DNA from 3 places in the Streptomyces sp. NPDC093510 genome. Region 2 is predicted to be linked to each of the others. Evidence: riboswitches for the same ligand, from Rfam matches in the RefSeq annotation. Region 2 holds a riboswitch; each other region holds the start of a gene.
The links. A riboswitch is a leader RNA that binds a small molecule or an ion and turns the genes downstream of it on or off. The one in region 2 is predicted to bind S-adenosylmethionine.
Positions count from the first base shown of each region.

Region 1: another riboswitch for S-adenosylmethionine. It lies ahead of AB0N81_RS13200 (hypothetical protein); the one in region 2 lies ahead of AB0N81_RS07085 (aminotransferase class V-fold PLP-dependent enzyme).
Region 3: another riboswitch for S-adenosylmethionine. It lies ahead of thrC (threonine synthase); the one in region 2 lies ahead of AB0N81_RS07085 (aminotransferase class V-fold PLP-dependent enzyme).

Region 1 is NZ_JBFBEE010000007.1:50,011-54,580, reverse strand. Features, by position in the region: gene AB0N81_RS13210 (translation initiation factor 2) at 1-15, opposite strand, end outside; gene AB0N81_RS13205 (radical SAM protein) at 241-1,599, shown strand; SAM riboswitch class IV at 1,641-1,750, shown strand; gene AB0N81_RS13200 (hypothetical protein) at 1,795-2,052, shown strand; gene AB0N81_RS13195 (SDR family oxidoreductase) at 2,154-2,888, shown strand; gene AB0N81_RS13190 (GNAT family protein) at 2,909-3,463, shown strand; partial or broken gene AB0N81_RS13185 (amino acid permease) at 3,444-3,658, opposite strand; gene AB0N81_RS13180 (hypothetical protein) at 3,801-4,570, opposite strand, start outside.
Region 2 is NZ_JBFBEE010000004.1:5,694-10,263, forward strand. Features, by position in the region: gene AB0N81_RS07075 (cytochrome bc complex cytochrome b subunit) at 1-1,224, shown strand, start outside; gene trpD (anthranilate phosphoribosyltransferase) at 1,415-2,479, shown strand; SAM riboswitch class IV at 2,575-2,692, shown strand; gene AB0N81_RS07085 (aminotransferase class V-fold PLP-dependent enzyme) at 2,897-4,270, shown strand; gene AB0N81_RS07090 (glycerate kinase) at 4,219-4,570, opposite strand, start outside.
Region 3 is NZ_JBFBEE010000002.1:180,837-185,406, reverse strand. Features, by position in the region: gene AB0N81_RS03200 (cold-shock protein) at 284-487, opposite strand; gene AB0N81_RS03195 (MoaD/ThiS family protein) at 907-1,182, opposite strand; gene thrC (threonine synthase) at 1,300-2,619, opposite strand; SAM riboswitch class I at 2,613-2,741, opposite strand; gene AB0N81_RS03185 (glucosyl-3-phosphoglycerate synthase) at 2,906-3,850, shown strand; gene AB0N81_RS03180 (trehalose-6-phosphate synthase) at 3,918-4,570, shown strand, end outside.

The DNA.
Region 1 (4,570 bases), on a different contig from region 2:
TTCGGGATTGTTCATTCTAGTTCGGGAGGCGGTCGTGTGTGACCCGTTTCCGCACTTCGGGGCGGGTATGTGGGGGTCGGCGGGCGGCATGCCGCAGATCGTACCCGGACCGCCCGGCCGGGCCCGCAGGATAGACCTGCGGCGGATGCGCGCTGCGACCGGAGTCGGATCCGGAAAGCATCCGCAGGGTATTAGCGTGGTCTGAACAGATCGATCGACAGGATCCGAGGTGCCCGGCACATGCCAAGCCGCAGCGAGAGCCGTACCCAGCTCATCGAGTCACTCATGGAGCGGTTCCCGCACGTGCCGCGGGAAGCCGTGATCAAGGAGGATCTGCTGCGCGGCGGCATCGCCTTCGACGAGTCCGCGCTGAGCGACAACGAAGGCGGCGACGTCAAGCCGAAGTCGTACTTCATCTTCTCCTTCGACCACGGCACGCTCCCCGAGCTGGGCGCCGCCGCGCTGCGCCGCCCGCCGGAGGAGATCGTCCTCACCGGCGGCCCGTACGAGCTGCGCCGCACCGTCGTCTCGGTGCGTGTGAACCCGTCCTCGCCCTACCGTGTGGCCGCCGACGACAACGGCGTGCTCGGCCTCTACCTGGACGGCGTGCGGATCTCCGACGTCGGCCTGCCCCCGATGCCGGACTATTACCGGCACACGCTGGAGAACGGCAAGTCGGTGATGGAGGTCGCGCCCACCATCCAGTGGGGCTACCTCATCTATCTGACGGTCTTCCGGGTCTGCCAGTACTTCGGCGCCAAGGAGGAGTGCCAGTACTGCGACATCAACCACAACTGGCGCCAGCAGAAGGCGGCGGGTCGCCCCTACACGGGCGTGAAGCCGATGGACGAGGTCCTCGAAGCCCTCGCCATCATCGACAAGTACGACACGAACAAGTCGTCCACCGCGTACACGCTCACCGGCGGCGCCATCACCACGCAGCTCCAGGGCAAGGACGAGGCCGACTTCTACGGGCAGTACGCGAAGGCCATCGAGGAGCGCTTCCCGGGCCGCTGGATCGGCAAGGTCGTCGCGCAGGCCCTGCCGAAGGCGGACGTGCAGCGCTTCCACGACTACGGCGTACGGATCTACCACCCCAACTACGAGGTGTGGGACCCGTACCTCTTCGAGCGGTACTGCCCCGGCAAGGAGCGCTACGTCGGCCGCGACGAGTGGCACCGCCGCATCCTGGACTCCGCCGAGGTGTTCGGGCCGCGCAACGTGATCCCGAACTTCGTCGCGGGTGTCGAGATGGCCGAGCCGTTCGGCTTCAAGACGGTCGACGAGGCCATCGACTCCACCGTCGAGGGCCTGCAGTACTTCATGTCGCGCGGCATCACGCCCCGCTTCACCACCTGGTGCCCTGAGCCCACGACCCCCCTCGGCAAGGCGAACCCGCAGGGTGCGCCGCTGGAGTACCACGTGCGGCTCCTGGAGGCCTACCGCGCGACGATGGAGGCCAACGGCCTCAGCTCGCCGCCCGGATACGGCCCGGCGGGCCCCGGCAACGCGGTCTTCTCGGTCAGCTCCTTCATGGACAGCCTGCCCGCGGAGGCGGCCGCTCCCGAGGACGCCGTCGTCCCGGAGGGGAGCCGGTAGCCCCGGACCGGCCGCAGAGGCGCCGTGTTACGGTCGGACCGGGTCACGAGTTCCAGCGTCAAGCCCCGGCTCGCTGGACGGCACCCCGCTCCGTCGCGGGTGCCCCGGGTGACGACCCGCCCCGTGCGACGTGCACGGGGAACGGCGGATCACCGGGGTCGGCGACACCGGGGTCCACGACTCCGGAGGCGCACCATGACGCACCCGCACGACACCCTCACCTCGATCGACGTGCTCCTGTCCGCGTACGACGTCTCGGACGACGGCCGGATCGATCTGCACGTGCTCGGCCCGACCAGGGGCGTGCCCTCGGCCCTGTGGACGCGCGACCCGGAGCGGCTGCGCGCCCTGCTGCGGGAGCACGGGGGCCCGGCACAGTGGCAGCCCCGCCGGAACGTGCTGAGGCTGCGGCGCGGCACCGTGGGCACCACCCCCGTGAAGGTGGCCCCCTGACGAAGATCACCGCTTCGTAGGATGACGACGTGTTCCGGACGCGGGCGATCCCCGCGTCCGGGCGGGCGCGACAGTCAGCCACCCCGAGTCGGAGGTCCACCGTGCAACACCACCCCGTCACCGTCGTCACCGGCGGCAGTCGCGGTATCGGCGCAGCTGTCAGCGCCCGTCTCGCCGAGGACGGCCACGACGTCGTCATCGGCTACCACTCGAACGCGACGGCCGCGGAAGAGGCCGCCGAGGCGGTCCGCGCCGCCGGCCGCCGCTGCGTCACCGTCCGGGTCGACACCGCCGACGAGGCCGACGTCGACCGCCTCTTCGACACCGCCGCCGCCGAGCTCGGCCCGGTTACAGGCCTGGTCAACAACGCCGGGGTGAGCGGCCCCGTCGGTCCTCTCGCCGACGCCGACGTGGCGGGCATGCGCCGGGCACTCGATGTGAACGTACTCGGGTATCTGCTCTGCGCCCGGCGCGCGGTGCGGGACATGAAGGCCGCGGGCGGCGGCGCGATCGTGAACCTCTCGTCCGCCGCGGCGACCCTCGGCGCACCCGGCGAGTACGTCCACTACGCGGCCGCCAAGGGCGCCGTCGACACGTTGACGGTCGGCCTGTCCAAGGAGGTCGCCGGGGACGGCATCCGGGTCAACGCCGTTGCCCCCGGCGTCATCTGGACCGAGTTCCACGCCGACCCGGAGCGCCCCGCGAAGCTCGCGTCGGGCATCCCCATGGGACGCTCCGGCCGGCCGTCGGAGATCGCGGCGGCCGTCGCCTGGCTGCTCTCGGACGACGCCTCGTACGCGACCGGCACGGTGCTGAGGGTCGCCGGCGGCCGCTGACGCCGTCGTAGGCTGGGCTGATGATCAGTGGAGTGGTCGCTCTCACGAAAGACGTCCTCATCCGGCCCGTCGTACTCGACGACGCGGAGGCACTCGCCCGCGCCCACCGGCGCAATCGCGCCCATCTGGCGCCCTGGGACCCGGCCAGGACCGCGGCCTTCTTCACCACGGAGGGCCAGGCCGAGCGGGTCATGGCGCAGCTGGCGGAGGGCCGCGAGGGCCGGTCCGCGCACTGGGTGCTCGTGAGCGCGGGCGAGATCATCGGTCACGCCGCCCTGTCCAACATCGTGCTGGGCCCGGTCCGCAGCGCGAACCTCGGCTACTGGATCGACGCGGAGCACGTGGGCCGTGGGCTCGCCTCCGCCGCCGCGCGGCACGTCTGCGAGGCGGCGGACGGCCAACTCGGCCTGCACCGCGTCGAGGCGGGCACGCTGCTGCACAACACCGCGTCGCAGCGCGTGCTCGCGAAGTGCGGTTTCGAGGAGTACGGGATCGCGCCGGGCTACCTGTTCATCAACGGTGCCTGGCGCGACCACCGGCTCTTCCAGAAGATCCTCAACGACCGCCCCGCGTAAGGCGGTCGACCTCGGCCTGCTCGCGGTCGGAGCCGTACGCCTGCGGCGTGCTGTACGACCGGCGCGCGACGAACGGTTCATCGAGCTGACGGTCACCGGCGAAACCTGCGGAAGACAGCACAGCACCGTCACGAACGCCACCCAGACCACGGCGACCCAGCCGATCGGCCTGCTCCAGTGGCCCAGGTTCCACGGCTCGTTGGACGTCTCCTCCGACAGGGTAGCCAAGCTCCTTGAGGCGCTCCGCCTCGTGGATGGAGCTCGACGGCCAGGTGGGGCGGGACACGACTGGACCTCCGGTGGGGGGACGGCGGTGAGGGGGCGGGGGCCGGCGGGCTCAGCCCAGGCCGCGGGAGGCGCCGGAGCAGCGGGCGCGGGCCTGGACGAAGACCTCGGCGGCGGCATCGGCGTCGCCGGGGGAGTGGGTGCGGTACGTCCACGGCACGGTCGTGAAGAACGGGTCGAGGGCCTGGAAGACCCGTGACGCGTCGTGGAACTGATGGGCGCCCCACAGCGCGTGCGCCAGGTGGTTGAGGTCGAGGAGCGAGGTCGTGGCGAGCGCGGCGTGGTCGAACCACATTTGCAGGGCGATCAGCGCGGTGCGCGTGGCGTCCCCGGAGACCCGGTGCGGATCGAGGGCGTGCTCCTGCCCCGACTCCCTGCGGTACCGCTCGACCCGCACGTACAGCGGCAGCAGGTGCAGCGCGGAGCCCGCGGGCGCCGAGGCCGACGCCCACCGCACGAAGTCGTACGCCTCGGTGAGCGGGCCCTCCGAACGCCGCCCGTACGCGAACTGCAGCATCCGGTGGTACGCCTCGCGGTTGCCCGGATCCCGCTTGTCGGCCTCGGCGAGCAGCTGCCAGGGGCCGGGGAAGAGCATCGGCTCCGGCGGCGCCACCCGGTGCTCGTCCCACCGCTGCCCCACGTCCAGCCGGGCCAGGGTGAGGAGGCAGATCCACGGCACGGGGTCCTCGGGCGACATGGCCGAGGCGTCGGCGCAGGCCGCGACCGCCTCGCGCCACAGGTCGTTGGTCCGCCGGTGCCCCGTGCGGTGCGCGCGCAGGGCCCGCTCTACCAGAACGCGGGTGTGCAGGACGGCGGCCGACG
Region 2 (4,570 bases):
ACGGGTGCGTTCCGCAAGCCGCGTGAGGTCAACTGGCTCTTCGGCTTCCTGCTGTTCTTCCTGGGCATGTTCACCGGTTTCACCGGCTACTCGCTCCCGGACGACCTGCTCTCCGGCACCGGTGTCCGCTTCATGCAGGGCGCCATCCTGGCGGTGCCGGTCATCGGTACCTACCTGTCGATGTTCCTGTTCGGCGGGGAGTTCCCCGGCGGCGACTTCGTGGCGCGGTTCTACTCGGTGCACATCCTGCTGCTGCCGGGCATCATGCTCGGCCTGATGGTGGCGCACCTGATCCTGGTCTTCTACCACAAGCACACGCAGTTCGCGGGCCCCGGAAAGACCAACAAGAACGTCGTCGGCATGCCGCTGCTGCCGGTCTACATGGCCAAGGCCGGAGGCTTCTTCTTCCTGGTCTTCGGTGTCATCGCGGTCATCGCGGCGGTCGCCTCGATCAACCCGATCTGGGCCATCGGCCCGTACCGCCCGGACCAGGTGTCCACCGGCGCCCAGCCCGACTGGTACATGGGCTTCGCCGAGGGTCTGATCCGTGTGATGCCGGGCTGGGAGATCAACCTCTGGGGTCACACGCTCGTCCTGGGCGTGTTCATCCCGCTGATGATCTTCCCGCTGGTCCTCGCCGCGATCGCGGTCTACCCGTTCATCGAGTCGTGGGTCACCGGCGACAAGCGCGAGCACCACATCCTGGACCGCCCGCGCAACGCACCGACCCGTACGGCCTTCGGTGTCGCGTGGATCACGGCGTACATGATCATGCTGGTCGGTGGTGGCAACGACCTGTGGGCCACCCACTTCCACCTGTCGCTGAACGCGATCACCTGGTTCGTCCGGATCGGCTTCTTCGTCGGACCGGTCATCGCCTTCATCGTCACCAAGCGGATCTGCCTGGGTCTCCAGCGGCGCGACAGGGACAAGGTGCTGCACGGCCGCGAGTCGGGCATCATCAAGCGCCTGCCGCACGGCGAGTTCATCGAGGTCCACGAGCCGCTCGGCAAGGACCAGCTGCACACGCTGACCGCGCACGAGCAGTACAAGCCGCTCGAACTCGGCCCGAAGGTCGACGAGAACGGTGTCGAGCGCAAGGTGTCCGGTTCGCAGAAGCTCCGGGCCAAGCTCTCCAAGGGCTACTACGGGGAGGACAGCCAGATCCCCAAGCCCACCGCCGAGGAGTACAAGGAGATCACGAGCGGCCACGGCCACCACTGATCACCTGATTGACCTCCCCCACTCTCGGCTTCGCTCGAGCGGGGGACGCCCATGGTCGCCACGGCAAGAGCCCCGTCCATTGCATGGACGGGGCTCTTTGCCGTCCCCGGGGGCTGGATAGGGTGGTCCCACCCCGCATTCCCGGGGTGTTCTCCACATACGCATGAGCAGACGAAGACCAGGAGCGGCTATGAACGCTGTGACCCCCGCAGGAGGCGACACCGCGGCGGACCGTTCCTGGCCCGTCGTACTGAACGGCCTGCTCGAAGGCCGTGACCAGAGCGCCGACGACACGGCCTGGGCCATGGACCGCATCATGCGGGGCGAGGCCACCGACGCGCAGATCGCGGGCTTCGTGGTCGCGCTGCGCGCCAAGGGCGAGACCGTCGAGGAGATCTCCGGTCTGGTCCGCGCGATGTACGCGCACGCCAACGTCATCGACGTACCGGGCCCCAGCGTCGACATCGTGGGCACGGGCGGCGACGGCGCCAAGACCGTCAACATCTCGACCATGTCCGCGATCGTCGTCGCGGGAGCGGGCGCGAAGGTCGTCAAGCACGGCAACCGCGCCGCCTCCAGCGCGTCCGGCGCCTCCGACGTGCTGGAGAAGCTCGGCGTCAACCTCGACCTCACCCCGCAGCGGGTCGTCGAGGTCGCGGACGAGGCCGGCATCACGTTCTGCTTCGCCGTGAAGTTCCACCCCGCGCTGCGGCACGCCGGCGCCGCGCGCAGCCAGCTGGGCATCCGGACCGTCTTCAACCTCCTCGGCCCGCTCACCAATCCGGCCAAGGTGCGGGCCCAGGCGGTCGGGGTCGCCGACCCGCGGATGGCGCCCATCGTGGCGGGCGTCTTCGCCGAGCGGGGCCACTCGTCCCTCGTCTTCCGCGGCGACGACGGGCTCGACGAGCTGACGACGACGTCCACGTCCCGCGTCTGGGTGGTGCGGGACGGCGCCGTGCGCGAGGAGGCCTTCGACCCCCGCGACGTCGGGATCGACCTGGTGCCCGTCGAGGCGCTGCGGGGCGCCGACGCCTCGTACAACGCGGAGGTGGCGCTGCGGCTCCTCGACGGGGAGGGCGGGCCGGTGCGGGACGCGGTGCTGCTCAACTCGGCGGCCGCGCTGGTCGCCCTCGCCCCCACCGACGCGCCGCTGGCGGAGCAGATCCGGGCCGGTATGGCACGGGCGGCGCAGGCGATCGACTCCGGGGCCGCGAAGAAGTCCCTGGAGCGCTGGGTGGCCGCCAGCAACCGCTGAGGGGCTCCCTCGGGCCCGACGATGTGACGCAAGGCGCAGTCCGGATTCTGGACTGCGCCTTGCGCGTCGAAGATCGTGTGGCAGGATGCTGCACAGGTCATGAGTGACAGCGACTACGGCCCCGGCCCGCTGTCCGGCAACCCTCCGTCCGTGGCGGGGTGCCCCGGGTGAAGACCAGGTCGTACGCAGCAAGGCGTATGGCAAGCGCGGACCCCTCGCACTCTTTCGAGTTGACACAGCCCAGGGGTCCTGGTCATCGAGGGAGCAGTCTCGTGAGCAAGCGAATGTGACAGGGCTTTCACGCCCCGCCTCCGCACACCCTTTTGCACTCTTCTCCCGCGCCGTCGACGTAGCTCGGACACAGCTCCGACGCAGCTCCGGCGCGGTGAATTCACCTGCCTCTCACGGGAGTTCGCCATGTCTGTTTCCGCCGTCGCCGTCGACGCCTCCGTCTGTGCCCCGCTGCCGGTCCTCGGCAGGGACGTCACCGTTCCGCTGGTCACCGGCGGCGAGGTGAGCTACGCCGCGCTCGACTACGCGGCGAGCGCACCCGCGCTGCAGCGGGTGTGGGACGACGTGGCGGCGTACGCGCCGTACTACGGCAGCGTGCACCGCGGCGCCGGGTACCTGTCGCAGCTCTCCACCGACCTGTTCGAGAACAGCCGGGTCGCCGTCGCCGAGTTCCTCGGCTGCCGCGAGGACGACCAGGTCGTCTTCACCCGCTCCACCACCGACTCCCTGAACCTGCTGGCCGCGGCCCTGCCCGCCGACTGCCAGGTCTTCGTCTTCGAGACCGAGCACCACGCCTCGCTCCTGCCGTGGCGCGACGCCCGGGTGACCTACCTGAACGCGCCGCGCACCCCCGACGAGGCCGTCCAGACCCTGGAGCGCGCACTGGCCGACCGCGACCCCTACGGGCCCGCCCTGGTGTGCGTGACCGGTGCCTCCAACGTCACCGGCGAGCTGTGGCCGGTGCGGGAGCTGGCCGCCGCCGCGCACGCCCACGGCGCCCGGATCGTCCTCGACGCCGCGCAGCTCGCGCCCCACCACCCGGTCTCCGTCGCTGAGTTGGACGTCGACTGGGTCGCCTTCTCCGGACACAAGCTGTACGCGCCCTTCGGCTCGGGCGTCCTCGCGGGCCGCTCCGACTGGCTGCGGGAGGCCGAGCCGTACCTCGCGGGCGGCGGCGCCTCGCGCAAGGTCGCACGGCGTGCGGACGGCGGAGTGGACGTGGAGTGGCACGACACCGCGGCCCGCCACGAGGCGGGTTCGCCGAACGTCATCGGCGTCTACTCGATCGCCTCCGCCTGCAAGGCGCTCACCGAGGCGGGCTTCGACGAACTCGTCGCCAGGGAGCAGTACTTGATCGGCAAGGTGCGCGAGGGGCTCGCCGAGGTGCCCGCCGTGCGCGTGCTCTCGCTCTTCGGGGACGACGCGCCGCGCGTGGGTGTCATCTCCTTCGTCGTGGACGGCTGGAACAGCTCGCACTTCGCCGCCGCGCTCTCCGCCGAGTACGGCATCGGCGTACGGGACGGCCTGTTCTGCGCCCACCCGCTGGTGCGCACCCTCCTCGGCAGCGAGCCCGACGAGCCCGGCGAGTGCGGCGCCCCCGAGGCCGCGCCGGGCGAGAGGTCGCTGAACGCCATCCGGGTGAGTTTCGGCGCGGGCACCCCGGACGAGCACGTCGAGCGCTTCGTGCGTGCCGTCAAGGAGCTGGTGGCGGACGGCGCGCGGTGGAACTACCGCACGGAGGACGGGCGTTGCGTGCCGGACACCAGCGCCGCCGCCTGAGCCGCCGCCTGCCCCGCGGTCGGCCGGCCGCCCGGCAGCCGTGACCCGAGCTGGATCATCCGCAGGGCCCGTTCCGTCGCGTCGGTGAGGAACTCGTCGCCCCGGCCGAGCGCCTCCGTCAGCGAGACCGGGGCGGGCAGGATCGAGCTGTACGCGTCCACGCCCAGCGCGCGGACGGTGTGCGCGCCGTCCCCGATCGTGCCCGCGAGCACCAGGACCGGGCGGCCGGACCGCTTCGCGCGGCGGGCCACCTCGGCGGGGACCTTGCCGCGCGGAGTCTGGTGGTCCAGGGCGCCCTCC
Region 3 (4,570 bases), on a different contig from region 2:
CCCACTCGGCCTGCGGACCTCACCGACCCGATCCAAGTTCTGTCACTCTCACTGGGAGAGTGCTAAGCCCAATGATTAGCACTCGACCCCCACGAGTGCAAGGTGCTCCCGCCAGATCCGCCCGGCGCGCGGGAGCACGGACGCACATGAGGGGCTCGCCCCGAAGCACATGAGGGGCTCGCCCCGAAGCACACGAGGGCCCCCGGACGCACACGAGGGGCCCGTACCCCTGTCGGGATACGAGCCCCTCGCGCTACTTGCTTCGGTGGTCGATCGCGCCGAGCTAGACGGCGAGCTTGACCATGTCCGCCTGCGGACCCTTCTGGCCCTGCGAGATCTCGAACTCGACTCGCTGACCTTCTTCAAGGGTGCGGTAGCCGTCCATCTGGATCGCGCTGTAGTGGACGAAAACATCCGCACCACCGTCGACCGCGATGAAGCCGTACCCCTTCTCCGCGTTGAACCACTTGACGGTGCCCTGAGCCATGCCTAACTCCCCTATTACTGGCCCTTGCACAGGACCGCACTTCGCGGACCCGGGTCAGACCTCACCCCCCACTGATTGGGGGTGTGCGCCGGAACGCGTCGACCGCCGCTGAATGTATCTGTCCAACTGCCGTCTGCAACAGGTCAATCGGACGAGAATTCTGGGCACGCCCGAACGGTAATATGCGGAGAATTCGCCGGAATTCAGGGCAAGTCGGGCCAGGCAAAAGCGGCATAAGGCTCAAATGGGCAGCGCTCTTTGGCTACTTCTTGTCGGCTCCGGGCCGACTTCGTATATGCACTCGGCACTGACGGCGAAGCACGCTTCCCAACTGTACCGCGCTCAACCATGCAGAATTGCCCCCTCCGTTTCTCTCGCGGAGGGGGCAATTCAGATAACGCAGGGTGCTTGCGAAAAGATCAGCCGCCGGCGACGGCGGGAATGATCGAGACACCGGCGCCGTCCGGCGTGGCCGTCTCCAGGCCCTGCTCAAAACGGACGTCGTCGTCGTTCACGTACACGTTGACGAAGCGGCGCAGCTTGCCCTGGTCGTCCAGGACGCGGGCGGCGATGCCGGTGTGGTTCTTCTCCAGATCGGCGATGACCTCACCAAGATTCGCCCCCTCGGCGACGACCTCGGCCTTGCCACCGGTGTAGGTGCGCAGAATGGTGGGGATACGGACGTTGACGCTCATGGATTCACCTCGGTGATTGAGGGGGACGGTCAGGTGGCGCCCCTTCAGGGGCGCGGGGAACTGCGCGAGGACGGACCACGACCCGCGGTCGACAGCGGACCTCGGGCCCTACGGCGACTAGTCGGCGAGCCCCGCGGAGCGAAACGCTTCGAGACTGGGCTTGATCGTCGCCGTGGCCTGCGAAGTCTCAGCGACAGCGTCCAGCGTCTTCAGGCCGTCCCCGGTGTTGAGCACGACCGTGGTGAGGGCCGGGTCGAGGAGCCCCGCCTCGAAGAGCTTCTTCGTGACGCCCACCGTCACACCCCCCGCGGTCTCCGCGAAGATCCCTTCCGTGCGCGCGAGAATCTTGATCGCCTCGACGACCTGCTCGTCGTTCACATCCTCCACCGCACCACCCGTGCGGCGCGCGATGTCCAGCACGTACGGACCGTCCGCGGGGTTGCCGATGGCAAGCGACTTGGCGATGGTGTTCGGCTTCTGGGGGCGCACGACGTCGTGACCGGCCTTGAACGCGGCCGACACCGGGGAGCACCCCTCCGCCTGCGCGCCGAAGATCTTGTACGGCTTGTCCGCCACCAGGCCGAGCGCGATGAGCTCCTTCAGACCCTTGTCGATCTTCGTGAGCTGTGAGCCGGACGCGATCGGGATGACGAGCTGGTCGGGCAGCTCCCAGCCGAGCTGCTCGCAGATCTCGTACGCGAGGGTCTTGGAGCCCTCGCCGTAGTACGGCCGCAGGTTGACGTTGACGAAGCCCCAGCCCTCGCCCAGCGGGTCGCCGATGAGCTCGGAGCAGAAGCGGTTCACGTCGTCGTAGTTGCCCTCGATGCCGACGAGTTCACCGCCGTAGACCGCGGCCATGACGACCTTGCCCTGCTCCAGGTCGTGCGGGATGAACACGCAGGAGCGGAAGCCGGCGCGGGCGGCGGCGGCGCCCACGGCACCGGCCAGGTTGCCGGTGGAGGAGCAGGACAGCGTGGTGAAGCCGAAGGCGCGCGCGGCCTCGAGGGCCTGCGCGACGACGCGGTCCTTGAAGGAGTGCGTGGGGTTTCCGGAGTCGTCCTTGACGAACAACTTGCCCTGCTCGGCGCCGAGTTCGCGGGCGAGGTTGTCGGCCTTGACGAGCTGGGTCCAGCCGGGGTTCAGGTTCGGCTTGTCGGCCACGTCGGCGGGGACGGGGAGCAGCGGGGCGTAGCGCCAGATGTTGGCGGGTCCTGCCTCGATCTGCTTGCGGAGGGCTTCCGGGTCGCCGAGAGGCAGGTCGTACGCGACTTCGAGGGGGCCGAAACACTCGGCGCAGGCGAAGATCGGGCCGAGCGGGAACTTGGTGCCGCACTCACGGCAGGAGAGGCCGGAGGCGGGCCCGAGGTCGACGGAAGGGGTGGTGCTTTCGGTGGCGACAGTCTGCACAGCCATGGAGGCGAGGCCCTTTCTCCTCATCTTCCTCGCGACGCATCTCGCCGCGAGACGGAATTGGCACCTTCCCCACCGTGACCTCGCGGTCGGCGGGAGGGTTGCCGGGGCTTCAACGGGCCGTTTCCCTCTGCCCCTCTGGATGAGCGGTTTTCGATTATGGGTTTCAGTTGTCGATCTCAACGCGGCGGTGACCCCGACATGCGATGGTCACCGGCGTTGTTCAAGACTGTAACCGAAGCCCCGGACCCTTGAGATAGTCGTCCGAACCGCGAGATGGGTCACATCGAACACCTATGGGAGGACCGCGACCGTGCTGGAAGAGGTCGAGCGCTGGCTCAGCAGGCGTTCCTGGTCCGTCGACGACCGGCCGACGGCCCGGCTGACCGACGCCAAGCGCGCCTGCGGCGCCTCGGTGAGCGTCGTGCTGCCCGCACTCGACGAGGAGGGGACGGTCGGCGAGATCGTCGCCGAGATACGCCGCGAGCTGATGGAGAAGGTTCCGCTGGTCGACGAGCTCGTGGTGATCGACTCCGGGTCCACGGACCGCACGGCCGAGGTCGCGGCGGCCGCGGGCGCCAAGGTCGTCCGCAGGGACGAGATCCTGCCACGCATACCGGCCGTTCCGGGCAAGGGCGAGGTGCTGTGGCGCTCGCTGCTCGTGACGAGCGGTGACATCGTCGCGTTCGTCGACGCCGACCTGCGGGAGTTCTCCGCGGACTTCGTCTCGGGGATCGTGGGCCCGCTGCTCACCGACCCGGACGTGGCCTTCGTGAAGGCGATGTACGACCGGCCGCTGGGTGAGGCTGCCGGGCAGGGCGGCCGGGTGACGGAGCTGATGGCGCGGCCGCTGCTGAACATGCACTGGCCGCAGCTGGCGGGGTTCGTCCAGCCGCTCGGCGGCGAGTACGCGGCCCGCAGGTCGCTCCTGGAGCGGCTGCCGTTCCCCGTCGGGTACGGCGTGGAGCTCGGCCTGCTCGTCGACGCGCTGCACACGGTGGGCCTGGACGCGCTGGCGCAGGTGGACGTGGGGGTGCGCAAGCACCGGCACCAGGACGGGCAGGCGCTGGGGCGGATGGCGGCGGCGATCTACCGGACCGCACAGCTGCGGCTCGCCCGCGGCCACCTCGTACGCCCCGAGCTCACGCAGTTCGAGAGGGGCGAGGACGGGTTCGTGCCGCGGACGTACGCCGTCGACACGGAGGAGCGGCCGCCCATGAGCGGCGTCGCCGAGTACGCGCACCGCCGCGTGGCGTGACCGGTCCCGGCCAGGCGGAGTCCGGCCGTACGTTTGCCCGGCCCCGGGACGGGCTACGTTTTGCCACATGGTCTCCGAGCACGGTTCGTCAGCAGCGCAGGTACTCGTCGCGTCCAACCGCGGCCCCGTCTCGTACACCGTGGAGGAGGACGGGCGGCTGACCGCCAGGCGCGGCGGCGGTGGCCTGGTCTCCGGGCTCAGCGCCATCGGTGACGAGGCCGACGCCCTGTGGGTGTGCGCGGCGCTCGGCGACGGCGACCGCGAGGCGGTGCGGCGCGGCGTCGGGGAACCGGGCGTACGGATGCTGGACATCGACGCGGCCGTCCACGCGGACGCGTACAACGGCATCGCGAACTCGGTGCTGTGGTTCGTCCACCACCTGCTCTACCAGACGCCGCTGGAACCGGCCTTCGGGCCGGAGTTCCGTGCACAGTGGGCGGCGTACGAGACGTACAACCGGGCGTTCGCCGAGGCGCTCGCCCAGGAGGCGGGGCCGGGGGCCGCGGTCCTCGTGCAGGACTACCACCTGGCGCTGGTGCCTGGCATGCTGCGGGAGCTCCGCGACGACGTGCGCATCGGCCACTTCTCGCACACGCCGTGGGCGCCCGCCGACTACTTCCGGATGCTGCCGGACGACGTGGCCGAGCAGCTGCTGCGCGGGATGCTCGGCGCCGACCGGCTCGGGTTCCTCACCGGGCGGTGGGCGGACGCGTTCACCGA